3 regions of the Dactylosporangium sp. NPDC000244 genome follow, and region 1 is predicted to be linked to each of the others. Evidence: riboswitches for the same ligand, from Rfam matches in the RefSeq annotation. Region 1 holds a riboswitch; each other region holds the start of a gene.

Evidence for each region. Region 1 has a riboswitch for cyclic di-AMP ahead of ABT369_RS06175 (hypothetical protein). Riboswitches for the same ligand answer to the same signal wherever they lie in the genome.
Region 2: it holds a riboswitch for cyclic di-AMP, as region 1 does, so the genes downstream of both, ABT369_RS39810 (NlpC/P60 family protein) here and ABT369_RS06175 (hypothetical protein) in region 1, are expected to answer to the same signal.
Region 3: it holds a riboswitch for cyclic di-AMP, as region 1 does, so the genes downstream of both, ABT369_RS40540 (hypothetical protein) here and ABT369_RS06175 (hypothetical protein) in region 1, are expected to answer to the same signal.

What each region holds. Positions count from the first base shown of each region.
Region 1 is NZ_JBEPEH010000003.1:295,963-300,743, forward strand. It holds gene ABT369_RS06160 (cytochrome c oxidase assembly protein) at 1-76, opposite strand, end outside; gene ABT369_RS06165 (DUF2243 domain-containing protein) at 73-576, opposite strand; gene ABT369_RS06170 (hemerythrin domain-containing protein) at 661-1,215, opposite strand; gene ABT369_RS06175 (hypothetical protein) at 1,289-2,101, opposite strand; cyclic di-AMP (ydaO/yuaA leader) riboswitch at 2,384-2,527, opposite strand; gene ABT369_RS06180 (glycerol-3-phosphate dehydrogenase/oxidase) at 2,699-4,396, opposite strand; gene glpK (glycerol kinase GlpK) at 4,417-4,781, opposite strand, start outside.
Region 2 is NZ_JBEPEH010000033.1:137,896-142,676, reverse strand. It holds gene ABT369_RS39820 (Rv0361 family membrane protein) at 4-417, opposite strand; gene ABT369_RS39815 (methyltransferase domain-containing protein) at 715-1,494, opposite strand; gene ABT369_RS39810 (NlpC/P60 family protein) at 1,555-2,475, opposite strand; cyclic di-AMP (ydaO/yuaA leader) riboswitch at 2,516-2,677, opposite strand; gene ABT369_RS39805 (ABC transporter ATP-binding protein) at 2,978-3,712, shown strand; gene ABT369_RS39800 (ABC transporter ATP-binding protein) at 3,795-4,562, shown strand; gene ABT369_RS39795 (AMP-dependent synthetase/ligase) at 4,648-4,781, shown strand, end outside.
Region 3 is NZ_JBEPEH010000035.1:17,137-21,917, forward strand. It holds gene ABT369_RS40530 (SigE family RNA polymerase sigma factor) at 1-61, shown strand, start outside; gene ABT369_RS40535 (hypothetical protein) at 58-969, shown strand; gene ABT369_RS40540 (hypothetical protein) at 975-1,619, opposite strand; cyclic di-AMP (ydaO/yuaA leader) riboswitch at 1,862-2,001, opposite strand; gene ABT369_RS40545 (diguanylate cyclase domain-containing protein) at 2,076-3,620, opposite strand; gene ABT369_RS40550 (FAD-dependent monooxygenase) at 3,701-4,781, opposite strand, start outside.

The sequences.
Region 1 (4,781 bases):
CCATGGCGTCGTAGCCGACCGCGCCGGCGAGGACCAGGACGGGCAGCAGGCCGACGGCGGGATGGGCGTGGCTCACCGGGCGCGGTCTTCCGGCCGGGCCGAGTGCTGCAGCAGCCAGCCGGCGGCGACCAGGACGGCGCCGAGCGCGAGGAAGCCCAGATCCCACCAGCGCTGGTCGGGGCCGCCGTGGACGTGGTGGATGCCCAGGATCTGATGGTCGACCGTGCCCTCGACGAGGTTGAAGCCGCCCCACCCGACCAGCATCCAGCCCCACAGGGTGCGCGAACCCCACACCCGCGCGCGTCCGGCCGCGATCCGGGAGTACAGCAGGGCGAGGCCGATCAGCACGGCCAGCCAGGTGCAGGTGTGGAACAGGCCGTCCCACAGTGTGTTCACCCGCAGGCCCGCGAGCGTGTCGGCCGGATACCTGGTGGTGCTGCTGAGCATGTGGTGCCACTGCAGCAGCTGGTGCAGCAGAATGCCGTCGACGAACCCGCCGAGGCCGGCGCCGAGCACGACGCCGGGTAGCACGATGCCGCGATCCGCCCGGGTGGCGTCCGTCTGCGTACCCGTCATGGCGACGCGAACTACCCACCGCCCGGCACCTGACACAACCGCCTCCGGGCCCGCACCGGTCGCGCCGGTGCGGGCCTTCGCGGGTCAGGTCCTGCGCAGAGCGTCCCGGATCTTGTCGAAGACGGCGATCGGGGGACCGGCGAGCAGGTTCACCGCCGCCGACTCACCCGCGGCCGGGTGCGGCCGGGTCGGCGCGACCTTCTCGGCGGCCTCGAACACCGAGGCCATCCGTTGCAGCTTGTCCGGCTCGACGGTGCGCCGCAGCTGCTCGAACTCCTCGACTTCCTCGCTGGCGGCGTGCTCGCTGACGTCGGCCGCGAACGCGCCGAGCCGCTCGTCGAACCCCGGGTGGTCGACGCCCAGGTCGTACAGTTCCGACAGGACCTGCTTGGCCTCGGACTCCTCGCGGAGCCGGGCGTCGACGACCTGGTCGCCGCGGTCACCCAGCGCCCGGCGGGCCTCCGGGTGCACGATCTGCTCCTCAGCGCTCTCGTGCACGGCGAGCAGCCGGACCAGGTCGAAGAACAGCGTCCGCTTCTGGTCGCCCTGCGCGCTGGCGACCCGGTTGAACAGCGCCTTGATCTCGACGTGCTGGTTCATCAGGACGTCGACGACGTCCCGGTGCTGAGTCTGGGTCACGCGCCACCTCCTTCGTCTCCGCAGCCGACTACCCGCCGCCCCGGCCGCCTAACAACCCCGGGACGTGGGTGGATCACGGCACGGCGGTGACGATCTGCTCGGCGAGCGACTGCCACTGGGCGTAGGCGTCCGGGAACGCCGACACCTGGACCGTCTGCGCCGCCACGGTGATCGCCATCTGCTGCCAGCCGGAGACGTCCACGAGCGCGTTGTAGAAGCGGCGCGCGGACTCCGCCGGGTTCATCAGCTCCGTGACGGTGCCCCAGTTCGGCCGCTGCTGGAACAGCCCGACGGAGTCGTGGTCGCTGCCCACGCCCTCGTTGGGCAGGTTGAGCGACTCGGGAACGTTGGAGTTGGCGAGGTTGTGCAGGTGGCTCTCCTGCAGCGCGGTGGAGATGGCCACGACGAACGCGCGGCTGGGCAGGCCCATCTGCTGTCCGGTGCGGATGATCGTCACGGCGTTGTTCATCTCGGCCTGGGTCAGCTCGCCGACCGCGGCGATGACCGCCGGCGTCGGCGCGGCGGTCGTCGGCGCGGCGGTGGCCGTGCTCGGCGGCTGTGCCGTGGTGCCCGCCGTCGACGGCTTCGCCGGGGCGCTGGCCGCCGCCGACGGTTGCCGGCTGGGCGTGTCGCCGGTGCGTGCCTCGCCGCGGGATGCGCGGTTCTCGGCGTCGGCCGCCCGGTCGTCGGCGCGCTGGGTCGCCGACTCGTTCTGCGCCACGGCCAGCGCGCTTGGGCCGTGTGAGTTGAACAACAGCAGCGCGCCGATGACGGCGAACGCTACGACGGCGGCCGCGGAGTACAGGGCGATGCCCCGGCGGACCGGGAGGCGCCGGCCGGACGGTTCCTGCCGCCGGTGCCGCCCGGTGGTCTCATCGGCCGGCACGGGCGCACCTCGTCCGGAGCGAACGGTTCAGATTGTCGGGATGGTTGGGTTTGTTCGGGTGCTGCACGGAAACCTCGACAGGGTTCGACTCCGGGCCGGGGGGTCCGGTGCGGAGCAAGGGAATGCGCAATCGACCGTCCACTCGGGACAGTGGCGGTCGGGGCGTTGCGGTGGGGGCGGGGTCCGGGGCCGGAGGGTCAGCCGATGTGGCGATCCGGGCGCGCCGGCGGGTCCGCTGGGCGATGGGCCGAGGTATGGCTCCGCGAGAGGGCGTGCATGTACTGCTCCTTCCGGTGCCGCCTACCGGGTTAGCTGACGGATTCGGGCGGGAGGATCGCCCTACCGCGCGGCGCGTGGCCACGCGGATTCACCCCAGTGATGCTTGGGTCCCCGGCTCGTTCGAGTACGACTCGGCGGGCCGCCGCGCCGTCACCGGAACGGTGACGATCACTCGCGGCGAGCCTCATGACCATAGCGGCTTCTCAAGCGCAGGTGAACCCCTCGATCGGAAGTGCCGAGATGCGGCGTGCACCCCGGCCACCTGCGACTTTGCTCAGGAAACGGCGCCGATCGAAGGGAAGTTGATCGATGTATGCGTCAGACGGCCTGCACCACCGGCACCACGTCGGGGGCCTCGCGGCGGATCCGCTCGGCCGTGCGGTCGTCGGGCTGGGTCTGGGAGGCCCGCTCCGCCTCCACGCGCAGCCGGTAGCTGTCCACCTCGCGATCGACCTGCTCGGCGGTCCAGCCGAGCGCGTCGGCCATCAGCATGGCCACGGGGCGAACCGCCGTCATGCCCCGGTCGAACGTCTCGATCGAGATGCGCGTGCGGCGGGTGAGCACGTCCTCGACGTGCCGGGCGCCCTCGGCCAGCACGGCGTAGCGCACCTCCGCCATCAGGTAGTCGTCGGCGCCGGGCACCGGCCGCGCCAGGTGCGGGTCGGCGGCGAGCAGCTCCAGCACCTCGCGGACGAGGCTACCGTAGCGGCCGAGGAGGTGCTCGATCCGGGCGACGTGCAGGCCGCTGCCGGTCGCGAGCGCGGCGCGCTGGTTCCACAGGGCCGCGAAGCCGTCCGCGCCGACGAGCGGGGTCTGGTCGGTGCACGATGGGGGTACCGCCCTGTCCAGCCCGTGTACCGCGGCGTCCACGGCATCGGCGGCCATCACGCGGTACGTGGTGTACTTGCCGCCCGCGACCGCGACGAGCCCGGGCACCGGCGTGACGACAAGGTGCTCGCGGGACAGCTTGGAGGTGGGCTCCGACTCCCCGGCCAGCAGCGGGCGCAGGCCGGCGTAGACGCCCTCGACGTCGTCGTGGCGCAGCGGCGTGGCGAGGACCTGGTTGATCTCGCTCAGCAGGTAGTCGATGTCGGTGCGGGTCGCGGCCGGATGCGCCTTGTCCAGGGTCCAGTCGGTGTCGGTGGTGCCGACGATCCAGTGCCGGCCCCACGGGATGACGAACAGCACGCTCGTCGCGGTGCGCAGGATCATCCCGGTGGAGGAGCGGATCCGGTCGCGGGGCACGACCAGGTGGATGCCCTTGGAGGCGCGGACGTGGAACTGGCCGCGCTCGCCGATCATCGCCTGGGTGTCGTCGGTCCAGGCCCCGGTCGCGTTGACGACCTGCCGCGCGCGCACCTCGAACTCGCGGTCGTGCTCCAGGTCGCGCACCCGCACGCCGGTGATCCGGCCGCCCTCGCGCAGGAAGCCGATGACCTGCGCGCGGGACAGCACGTGCGCGCCGTAGGCGGCGGCGGTGCGGGCCACGAACAGGGTGTGCCGGGCGTCGTCGACCTGCGCGTCCCAGTACTGCACGGCGCCGACGAAGCTCTCCGGGCGCAGCGCGGGGCAGGCCCGCAGCGCGGCGCGGCGGCTCAGCTGGCGGTGGCGCGGAAGGGCGCCTCGTTCGCGCCCGGCCATGGTGTCGTACAGCGTGACGCCCGCGCCGACGTAGCCCCGCTCCCACACGTGGTGGGTGAGCGGGTAGAGGAACGGGACCGGCCTGACCAGGTGCGGGGCCAGGCGCCGCAGCAGCAGGCCGCGCTCGCGCAAAGCCTCGCGCACCAGCCGGAAGTCGAGCATCTCCAGGTAGCGAAGGCCGCCGTGGACGAGCTTGCTCGACCGGCTCGAGGTGCCGCTGGCGAAGTCGCGCATCTCCAGCAGCCCGGTGGTCAGGCCGCGGGTGACGGCGTCGAGGGCGCAGCCGGCCCCGACCACGCCGCCGCCGATGACGACGACGTCGAGCTCGGTGCCGGTCAGGGCCGCGACGGCCTCGTCCCGGGCGGTCGGTGACATGGTGCCGGTGTCGTACACGCTCAGGCCCCGATCTCGATCCAGTCCATGGTCCGCCGGACGGCGTCGTGCCAGTGCCGGTAGCCCTCGGCCCGCTGCTGCGGCGACCAGGTGGGCTCCCAGCGGTGCGATTCCTGCCAGTGGGCCCGCAGCTCCTGCGTGTCGCTCCAGAAGCCGGACGCGAGCCCGGCGGCGTAGGCGGCGCCCAGCGCGGTGGTCTCGGCGACCACGGGTCGGCTCACCGGCACGCCGAGGATGTCGGCCTGCAGCTGCATGCACAGGTCGTTGGCGGTGACGCCGCCGTCGACCTTGAGCACGTCGAGGGCCACCCCGGAGTCCTGCTGCATCGCCTCGACGACGTCGCGGGACTGGTAGCAGATCGCCTCCA
Region 2 (4,781 bases), on a different contig from region 1:
GCCCTAGAAGGGGTTGCCGCAGACCTTCCAGGAGCCACTCTCCTTGATCAGGTCGAAGCTGTGGCTGGACTTGCCGGCGTTCTGGTAGGTCAGGCTGGCGTCGATCTGGGCCGTCTCGTGGCCGTTGTTGTTGCTGTAGGAGCCGCCCCAGCTGATGTCGTGGGCGGTGATGGGGTCCTTCTTGACGTACGCCTCGAAGGTCTCCGGTCCGTAGTTCTGCTGCGCCGAGGAGCACAGCAGGTCGTAGGCGGCCTGGGTCTTGCCGGTCTCGAGCGCGGTCAGGAAGTCCCCGGTCGCGGCCTTGGGTGCTTTGGTGGAGCCGTTGACGACAAAGAAGAGCCCGGCGACGCCGCCTCCGCAGCAGAGCACGAAGAGGCCGATCCCGCCGAAAATAATGATCTTCCAGGTTTTACTCACGCGCCTCAGCGTATGAATCGAGATCAAGTCCTGATGTAAACCATTTGACGCAGGTCATGCCCGATGCGCGACGATTCGCGCGAACGGGAACGGCGTTATGGCGCGGTCGGCACGTACGCGCGGCCGTGGCAGGGGCCGGGGCCATGTCCGATGCGCGACAAGCCACGAGCCGCGAAACGAGGACCGCGGGCCGGGAGACGGGGCCGCGGGCCGGGAGACGGGGCCGCGGGCCGGGAGACGGGGCCGGGAAAACGGGAGCCGCGAGCCGGGAGCCGGGAGCCGGGAGCCGCGAAGGTTTCAGGCCCGCTGTGCGACGACGAAGAGGCGAGGGAACGGCAGGATCGTGCCGAAGGGCTCGCGCGGGTACAACTGCCGCATCTGCTCCTTGACCTCCGCCGTGAACTCCTCGAGGTCGTCCCCGGAGAGGGCGTCGAGGTAGGGCCGCAGGCCGGTGCCCTTGAACCACTCGAAGACCGGGTCGTCGCCGGGCAGCACGTGGTAGTAGGTCGTCTCCCACGCGTCCACGGTGAGGCCGGCCGCGGAAAGGAGCCGCACGTAGTCGGCCGCGCTCAGCACCGGCGACGCCGAGCGCGGACCCGTGGTGCCCGATGCGCCCGCCAGCAGCGGTGCCCAGCGCTCCCGTGCCGCCACCGCGGCCATGCCCGGGTCGAAGGAGAGCGGCACCTGGAAGGCGAGCGTGCCGCCGTCGTCGAGCGCCGCCGCCCACAGCGGCAGCAGCGTCCCGTGGTCGCCGACCCACTGCAGCGAGGCGTTGGCCACGATGACGTCGAGGGAGCCGCGCTGGGGCCGCCACTCGCCCGCGTCGGCGAGCTGGAAGGTCAGCTGGGCGGTCTGGTGCTCCGCGGCCGCCGCGATCATCGCCGGCGAGGAGTCGAGGCCCAGGATCGCCGCGTCCGGCCAGCGGGACGCGAGGGTGGCGGTCATCGTGCCGGGGCCGCAGCCGAGGTCGACGACGGCGACCGCGGACGTGGTGGGGATGCGCGCCACGAGCTCGCGGAAGGGGCGGGCGCGCTCGTCGGCGAAGCGCTCGTACTGCTGCGGGTCCCAGGTCGCCATGCCCCAATGATGAAGGGCCGCCCTTCGGTGAGAAGAGCGGCCCTTCGAACAAGCGACGAACTAGACCTTCGGCCGCCCGTACCCGTAGATGCTGTCGACGCCGATCGGCGCCTCCTTCACCACGTCGCCGGTGTGCGGGGCGTGCACGATGGTGCCGGGCTTGACGTAGATGCCGACGTGGCCGAGCCCGTTGTAGAAGACGAGGTCGCCGGGCAGCAGCTGGGAGCTGCTGATGTGGGCCACCTTGCTCCACTGGCTGGCCGCGTTGTGCGGCAGGCTCACGCCCGCGGCGCCCCACGCGCCCATGGTCAGGCCGGAGCAGTCCCAGCTGTTCGGACCGGCGGCGCCCCACTTGTAGGGCTCGCCGAGCTGGGCGTAGGCGAAGTTGACGACCTTCTGCCGGGTCGCGTCGTCGACGACGGGCGCCTTGGCGTTGGTCGTGCCGGGCGAGCTCACCTTGGTGCTGCCGGCGTTCTTGGCCTTCTTCTGCAGGTCCTCGAGCTTCTTGACGTCGCCCTCGATCTGCTTGCGCTGGTTTTCGAGATCGGCCTTCTGCGTGTTCTGCGCCGCGATCGTCTCGTCCAGCTTGGCCTTGTCGTTCTTGTAGTCCTCGATGCTCTTCTGCTGCTGGTGCGTGATCTGCTGCAGCATCGAGAGCTGGTCCATCAGCGAGCCCGACGTCGTCGCGTTGAGCACGATGTTGAGGTTGCGCATGTTGCCGTTGGTCTTGAACGCGGCGATCGCGATCTCCTGGACGGCGCCGTTGGTCGCCGCCACGCTGTCCTCGAGCGTCTTCGCCTTGCTCTGGGAGTCGGCCAGGTCGATGTTGATTTTGTTCCAGGCCTCGACCGTGGCCTCGAGGTCCTTGTTCGACTTGTCGAGCTGAGCCTCGATGTCGGCGAGCGACGGATCCGCGTGCGCGACCGTCGCGGGTGCGAGCACGGTGAGTGAGACGAACCCGATCAGCAGAGTCCGCAGCACCGACCGGCGGGCACGATGTCCAGTGGACAAGGAAAGACCCTTCTGCACCGACACCGCCTACCGGGTTAGCTGACGGGTTCGGGCGGGAAGAGATAGCGCCCTACCGCAGCATTGCGGATTCACCCCGAAGAACACGGGTCCCCGGTTCGCCGCGCGCGCCCGGGGGCGGGTGCGCGCGATGTCGATTCGGCGGCGCTTGCCCGGCGCCGTCCGGGTTGGACGGCGGACTGCCGAGCAGGCCAGAGCCTAACTTAACGTGATCATCTCGCAGGCGAAAGGCGTGCGTCCCGCTCGATATCTATTACCCCAAAAGTCCGTATTACCGCCGGTTGGCCGCCCGTGCCAGACCGTGACATTGGTGCCGGACGGTTACAGATTCGGGGCTTGATTCCTACGCGGAAGCGGGTTAAATACTCCTAACTTCTTACACCGCCGGTGCAAATAGTTCGGGGGTCCGCACGTGCTACGGGTCCAGAACCTCGAGGTCGTCTACGACGATGTGATGCTGGTGTTGCGGGGCGTGAGCCTCGCCGTCCCGGAGGGCCGGATCGTCGCCCTCCTCGGCGCGAACGGCGCCGGCAAGACCACGCTGCTGCGGGCGCTCTCCGGCCTGCTGGGCGTGCACGACGGGGCCGTGACGCGCGGCTCCGTCACCCTGGGCGACGCTCCCGTCCACCGTCTGCGCCCCGCCGCGGTCGTGCGGCGCGGGATCAGTCAGGTGATGGAGGGCCGGCGCACCTTCGCCGAGCTCACCGTGGAGGAGAACCTGCGGCTGGGCGCCCACACCCGCCGCCGCGGCGCGGCCGAGGCGATGGAGCGCATGTACGGGCTCTTCCCGGTGCTCAAGCAGCGGCGCGCGGCGGTGGCCGGCTACCTCTCCGGCGGTGAGCAGCAGATGCTCGCGATGGGCCGGGCGCTCATGTCCGACCCGAAGTACCTGCTGCTGGACGAGCCGAGCCTGGGCCTGGCCCCGCGCATGGTCGAGCAGGTGCGGGACCTGATCGTGGAGATCAACCGGGCCGGCACCGCCGTGCTGCTGGTCGAGCAGAACGCGACCATGGCGCTCTCCGTCGCCGAGCACGGATACGTGCTGGAGAACGGCAAGGTCGTGCTCGACAAGCCCGCCGCCGAGCTGCTCGCCGACGACGACATCCGCGAGTTCTACCTGGGATCGCACGCCGCCCACTCGTTCCGCGAGGTCAAGCACTACAAGCGCCGGAAGCGGTGGCTGTCGTGAGCGGTCCGGAGCGGAGCGGAGGGGCCGCTCACCATGGGCGCAGCGTTCTCGCGGCGGCACCGGAGCTTGCGGAGGTGACGTCGTGAGTGATGTGCTGACCTTCCAGGACGTGCAGCTGAGCTTCGCGGGCGTCAAGGCGATCAACGGGGTCGACTTCAGCGTCGGCGCCGACGAGCTCTTCGCGGTGATCGGCCCCAACGGCGCCGGCAAGACGTCCATCTTCAACGTGATCTCCGGGGTGTACCGCCCGCAACACGGCCGGGTCCTGCTGGGCGACACCGACATCACCGGCGCGCGCCCCGACCGCGTCGCCCGGCTCGGCGTCGCCCGCACGTTCCAGAACGTCGAGCTGTTCCGCCAGCTCACGGTCGTGGAGAACCTGATGCTCGGCCGGCACCACCACATGCGCTACGGCACCCTCGCCGCCGTCGCCTGGCTCGGCCGCGCCCGCCGCGAGGAGCTGGCCAACCGGGCCCGGGTCGAGGAGATCGTCGACTTCCTCGAGCTCGCGCCGTGGCGCCGGATGCCGGTGGGGCTGCTGCCGTACGGCGTGCAGAAGCGGGTGGAGCTGGGCCGCGCGCTCGCCATGGAGCCGCGGCTGCTGCTGCTCGACGAGCCGGTCGCCGGCATGAATCTCGAGGAGACCGAGGACATGGCGCGGTACATCCTCGACATCCGCGACGAGCTGGGCATCCCGATGATCCTCGTCGAGCACGACATGGGCCTGGTCATGGACCTCGCCGACCGGGTGCTGGTGGTCGACTTCGGCGTCCCGGTCGCGTGCGGCACGCCGAAAGAGGTCCAGCAGCACCCCGACGTCATCCGCGCCTACCTGGGGGAGGCGGCATGACCGGTCCGCAGCGTTGCGGAGGGGCCGGGCATCGGCTAGCGCAGATGGAAGGTCAGGCACCCGGCGAGCGAAGCGAGGAGGGGGCATGACCATCGCCGACCTGGTGCGGGATCGGGCGCGGCGGACGCCGGACGCGGTCGCGCTGCGGGAGAAGCACCGCGGCATCTGGCGCGAGATCACCTGGGGGCAGTACTGGGACACGGCCCAGTCGGTCGCCCA
Region 3 (4,781 bases), on a different contig from region 1:
GCTCGCCACGATGCGGCGGCTGCTCGAGGACACCACCGAGCACGCGGGGAGGGCACGGTGAACGACTGGGAGGAGGGCCTGCGGGTCCTCATGCGCGACGGCGGCGCGGCCCCGGCCTCGCGCGTCGACCTGGGGCGGGTGGTGACCGATGGGCGGCGCCGGCGGCGGGCCGCGAGCGGGGCGGTGGCCGCGGCGGTGCTGGCGCTGGTCGCCGGGGCGGCCGTCGCGCTGCCGGGGTGGCCGGGGGGCGAGCCGGTGCCCGGCGCGTCCGGGGCGGCGGACGCGTCAGACGCGGGGGCCGGGGTCGGCGGGTTCGATCCGGTGCTGGTCCTGCGGCTGCGGCCGGGCTGGCTGCCGGACGGGGTCGCGGCCGACCCGAACCCGTCGCTGTGGGCGGCGCGGCAGTCCGAGCGGTACGCCGACCAGCCCGCGACCACCGACTTCACGATCTCGCTCTACGCGCCCGGGTTCGTGCCGCGCTTCCTCGACCCGGCCACGAAGGCGGACGAGCCGGCGATGCTCCTCGAACCCGCGGACTCCCTCGGCGGGCGTCCGGCGCAGTGGTACAGCGAACAGGCCCACCCCCAGCGCAGCGGGCTGCTGTGGCAGTGGGCGCCGGACGCGTACGCCAGCGTGGAGGGGATCACGCCCGGCTCGGCGGCGCAGGACCGGGCCGTGTGGCGCCACGTCGCCGAACAGCTCGTCACGAACGCGCGCCGGCCGGTGCCCGTGCCGGGATACGTCACGGACACGCCGGCCGGCATGGCGCTGATCGGCATGGACCGGGTCTTCGACCGCACCCGGCAGCGGTGGGCCACGGTGCTGGTCCTCAACCGCTACGCGTACGTGCCGCCGCCCGAGGGCCGGCCCCGGCCCGGCATCGAGGTCACGTTGACGCCGGGCGGAACCGCCGGCACGGTACACCTGGCCGACCACGAGGACGAGTGGACCATCGATCCCGTTCGCTGAGCGGCTCAGGCGATCGCGGCGACGACCTCCGCGGCCCGGCCGGCGTGCTTCTGGTACGCCCCCGGGTACGCGGAGCGCTGCACCGCCTGGGCCGCGGCCGTGACGCTCATGCTCTGCCAGCCCGACACCCGGGCGAGCGCCGAGTAGAACAGCGCGGCCGAGTGCGCCGGGTTCATGAGCTCGGGCACGCTGCCCCAGCCCTGGCTCGCGCGCTGCTGGAACAGCCCGACCGAGTCGTGGTCGGTCGAGACGGCGTCGTGCGGCAGCTTCATCGAGGACGGGACGGCCGGGCTGGCGACGTTGTAGAGGTCGCTCTCCTGCATCGCGGTGGCGACCGCCACGACGAGCCCCTTCTCGGGCACGCCCTGGGCGCGGCCCTGCCGGACGATCGCGGCCGCGTTGTTCATCTGGGTCTGGTTCAGCCCGGCGACCGGCCGCGGCAGGGCGGGCGGGGGCGGGGGGACGGGGGCGGGCGCGTCGGAGAGTGCGGCCTGCCCGTCGAGCGAGGACAGCACGAGCGAGGTGTCCTCGGTGTACAGCGGCGCGGGTGCGGCGGGCGCGGCGACCGGCGGGCGTGGCGCGCCGGCGGAGGCGGAGTGGCCGGCCGAGCCGGACGCGAGCAGGGTGGCGGACAGGACGACGGCGGACACGGCCACGGGCTTGACGGCCAGCAGTGATCGGCGGTGGCGCGGCTGGAATTGGCGCGGTAAAGGTTTCAGCAAGATCATTCCTCAGACGGATGCGGGCGCACGCCATCGGCACGATCCCGTGGTGCGAAAGGGATCGCGCGGCGGCGAGGCGAACGGTCAGCGGGTGGACACGGGCCAGGTCAGGTCCTGGCGATCACCCGTCCGAGGGAAAGACGACACAGGGCGTCGACGAGCACGAGAAGTTCTCCTTCCGGTGCCGCCTACCGGGTTAGCTGACGGGTTCGGACGGGAGGATTCGCCCTACCGTGACTCGGTCACGGATACACCCCAAGGACTGCGATGGGTCCCCGGCTCGCGACACCGAAGTGAGCGTCGCGACTCGACGGCGCCTGCCCGGTGGCCCCGCATTTTCGGGGCGCGTCGCCCGTGGCAGACCACCCGACAGTAACGGGGACTTCAGGACTCGGCCAGCCACAGCAACGGGATCCCACCCGGCGCACCGGAACGCTCACCGTGCGCTGTCACACGATCGGTCATCCCGCGCCCGTGCCGAGCGCCCTTGACCTGGTACATCGCCCGATCCGCCAGGCGCAGGGCGGCCCCGGCATCGAGCACCGTGTCATCGATCACGGCCGCCCCGACGCTGACCCGCACCCGCAGCACGTGCCCGTCGTGCACCACCGGCGCCGAGACGGCCCGCTCGACCCGGTCGACGAGCGCGGCCAGGCCGGCCGCGTCGGTGCCGGGCAGGTCGGTGGCGAGCACCACGAACTCGTCGCCGCCGAGGCGGGCCACGGTGTCGCCGGGCCGGACGAGCGCGCACAGCCGCTGGGCCACGGCGACGAGCACCGCGTCCCCGGCGTCGTGACCGAGCGTGTCGTTGACCGTCTTGAAGTCGTCGAGGTCGCAGAAGAGCAGCGCCCCGACACCGTGCCCGGACCGGGCCCGGCGGACCGCGGCGGCGAGCGGCGCGGCCAGCGCGTCGCGGTTGGCCAGGCCCGTGAGCGGGTCCCGGGACGCCCGGCGTACCAGGTCGGCCTCGGCCGCCTTGCGCTCGGTGATGTCCTGGACCTGCAGGATGCCGAAGGCGGGCGGACCGGCCACGATGGACAGCGTCGTGGCGACCCAGATCACCGTGCCGTCGCCGCGCACGCAGCGGATCTCGTAGTCGCGCACCTGGGTGCCCTTGCCCGTGGTCGCGACGGCGAAGGCGAGCCGGGCCAGGTCGAGGTCGTCCGGGTGCATGAGGTCGGCGATGCGCAGCTCGAGCAGCTCCGCCTCGGTGCGGCCGAGCAGCTCGCACAGGGCGGGGTTGACGCGGGTCATCCGGGCCTGGGTGGCGCCGTCGAGGCCGAGCATGCACATGCCCGTACCAGCGCCCGTGAAGGCCAGCCGGAAGGCCTCCTCACTGGCGGCGAGGTGACGGCGCTCCCGCTGCAGGGCCTCGACCAGATTGGCGTTGTTGATCGCGATGCCGGCCTGCGCGGCGAGCATCTCCAGCAGCTCGCGCTGCGGCGGCCCGGGCCGTCGGCCGTCGGTGGGCAGGTCGACGCCGAGGATGCCGACCAGCTCGCCGTCGGGCGCCCGCAGCGGGGCGAACAGGGCGTCGAGCGGGTGCCAGCGCTCCTCCTCGGGCACGTCCTCGAAGCCGGGCGCGGCGTCGGGCACCCAGGAGTGGATGTGATCGCTGTGCCGCTCGTGCGGGAGGTACCGCAGCTGCCCCCACGCCTCCGTGCGCCCGAGGTACTCGTCGAGCTCCGCCGCCGGGTACCGCGTCCCGAGCAGCGTCGCGCGCGCCTCCTCCGAGCCGGCCAGCGCGATCGCCTCGTACTCGCCCTCCGGGTGCAGGTAGTTGACCACGGCGACGGCGAACCCGGTCCCGTCGACGACGGCGTCCACGATGAGCTGCAGGGTCTCGGCCAGCGTGGTGCCGGTGTTGATGCGGCCCGTGATGCGGTACACCGAGCGGATCGCGTCCATCGCCGCGTCTCGATCACGCATCGCTCGCCTACCCGCATCCGGCCGACCTTGCATCCTTACATCGACGCATCAAACCGGATCTGAAGTAAACCCTTTCGGCGTCACGAGATTGCCGCGGGCAGTCGCAGAGCCCCCGCGGCGCGCCGGGCCTCGCGGGTCATCGCGGCGATCATCAGGCCTTTGCCCGGCAGGTACGGCAGCATGCGGATGCTCAGGTTCTGCAGCTTCACGGCCAGCTCGGACTTCGGCGCGAAGCCGCGGGCCGGGGCGAGCGCGGCCTTGTGGTTGGCGTCGACGAAGCCGCGCATCTGACGGTCATATGCGGGCAGATCGTGCAGATTCGCCGCGAGCACGTACGCCCCCACGAGCGCCATGCCGGTGCCCTGGCCCGTCAGCGAGGAGGGCGCGTAGCCGGCGTCGCCCACCAGCGCGACCCGACCGGCCGTCCAGCCGGGCATCCTGACCTGGGCGTTCGGGGCCACGTACAGGTCCGGAGCGGCCCGCATCAGCTCGAGCAGCCGCGGCACGACCCAGCCCGAGCCCTGAAACGCGGTCTCGATGGCGCTCAGGCGCTCGGCGCGGTCGCGGGAGGGCATCGGGCCGCCGTACAGCAGCGTCACCTTCACCGTTTCCGAGCCCTTGTCGGTCTTGACGCTGACGACGCGGCCCGGCATCGAGTGCACCAGCTGCCAGCGCTCGATGCCCAGCTCGTTCGGGGCCGTGAAGACCGCACTGCTGCTGCCGAGGTGGTGCAGGTACTGCCGCGACGGCCCGAACACGAGCTCCCGGACGCGCGAGTGGATGCCGTCCGCCCCGATGATGTAGTCGAACCGCCGGGGCGGGGCGTGACGGAACGTGACCCGATCCCCGGCGATCTCCTCGATCGTGTCGCCGAAGATCCACTCGACGCCCGCGGGGACCTCGGCGTGCAGCAGCCGGGTGAGATCGCCCTTCATGATCTCGATGTCGGCGGGGTCGAGCACCCCGAAACCGAGCGGCAGCGTGGCGATGCGTTTGCCGGCGGCGTCGACGAAGCTCGTGCCTTCGGTGTCGGTACCGTGCGCACGGGCCTTCGCCGCCACTCCCATGCGCTCGGCGACCTCGAGCGCGACGCCGCGGATGTCGATCGCGTACCCGCCCGTGCGGATCGCCGGCGCCCGCTCGACCACCGTCACCGCGCAC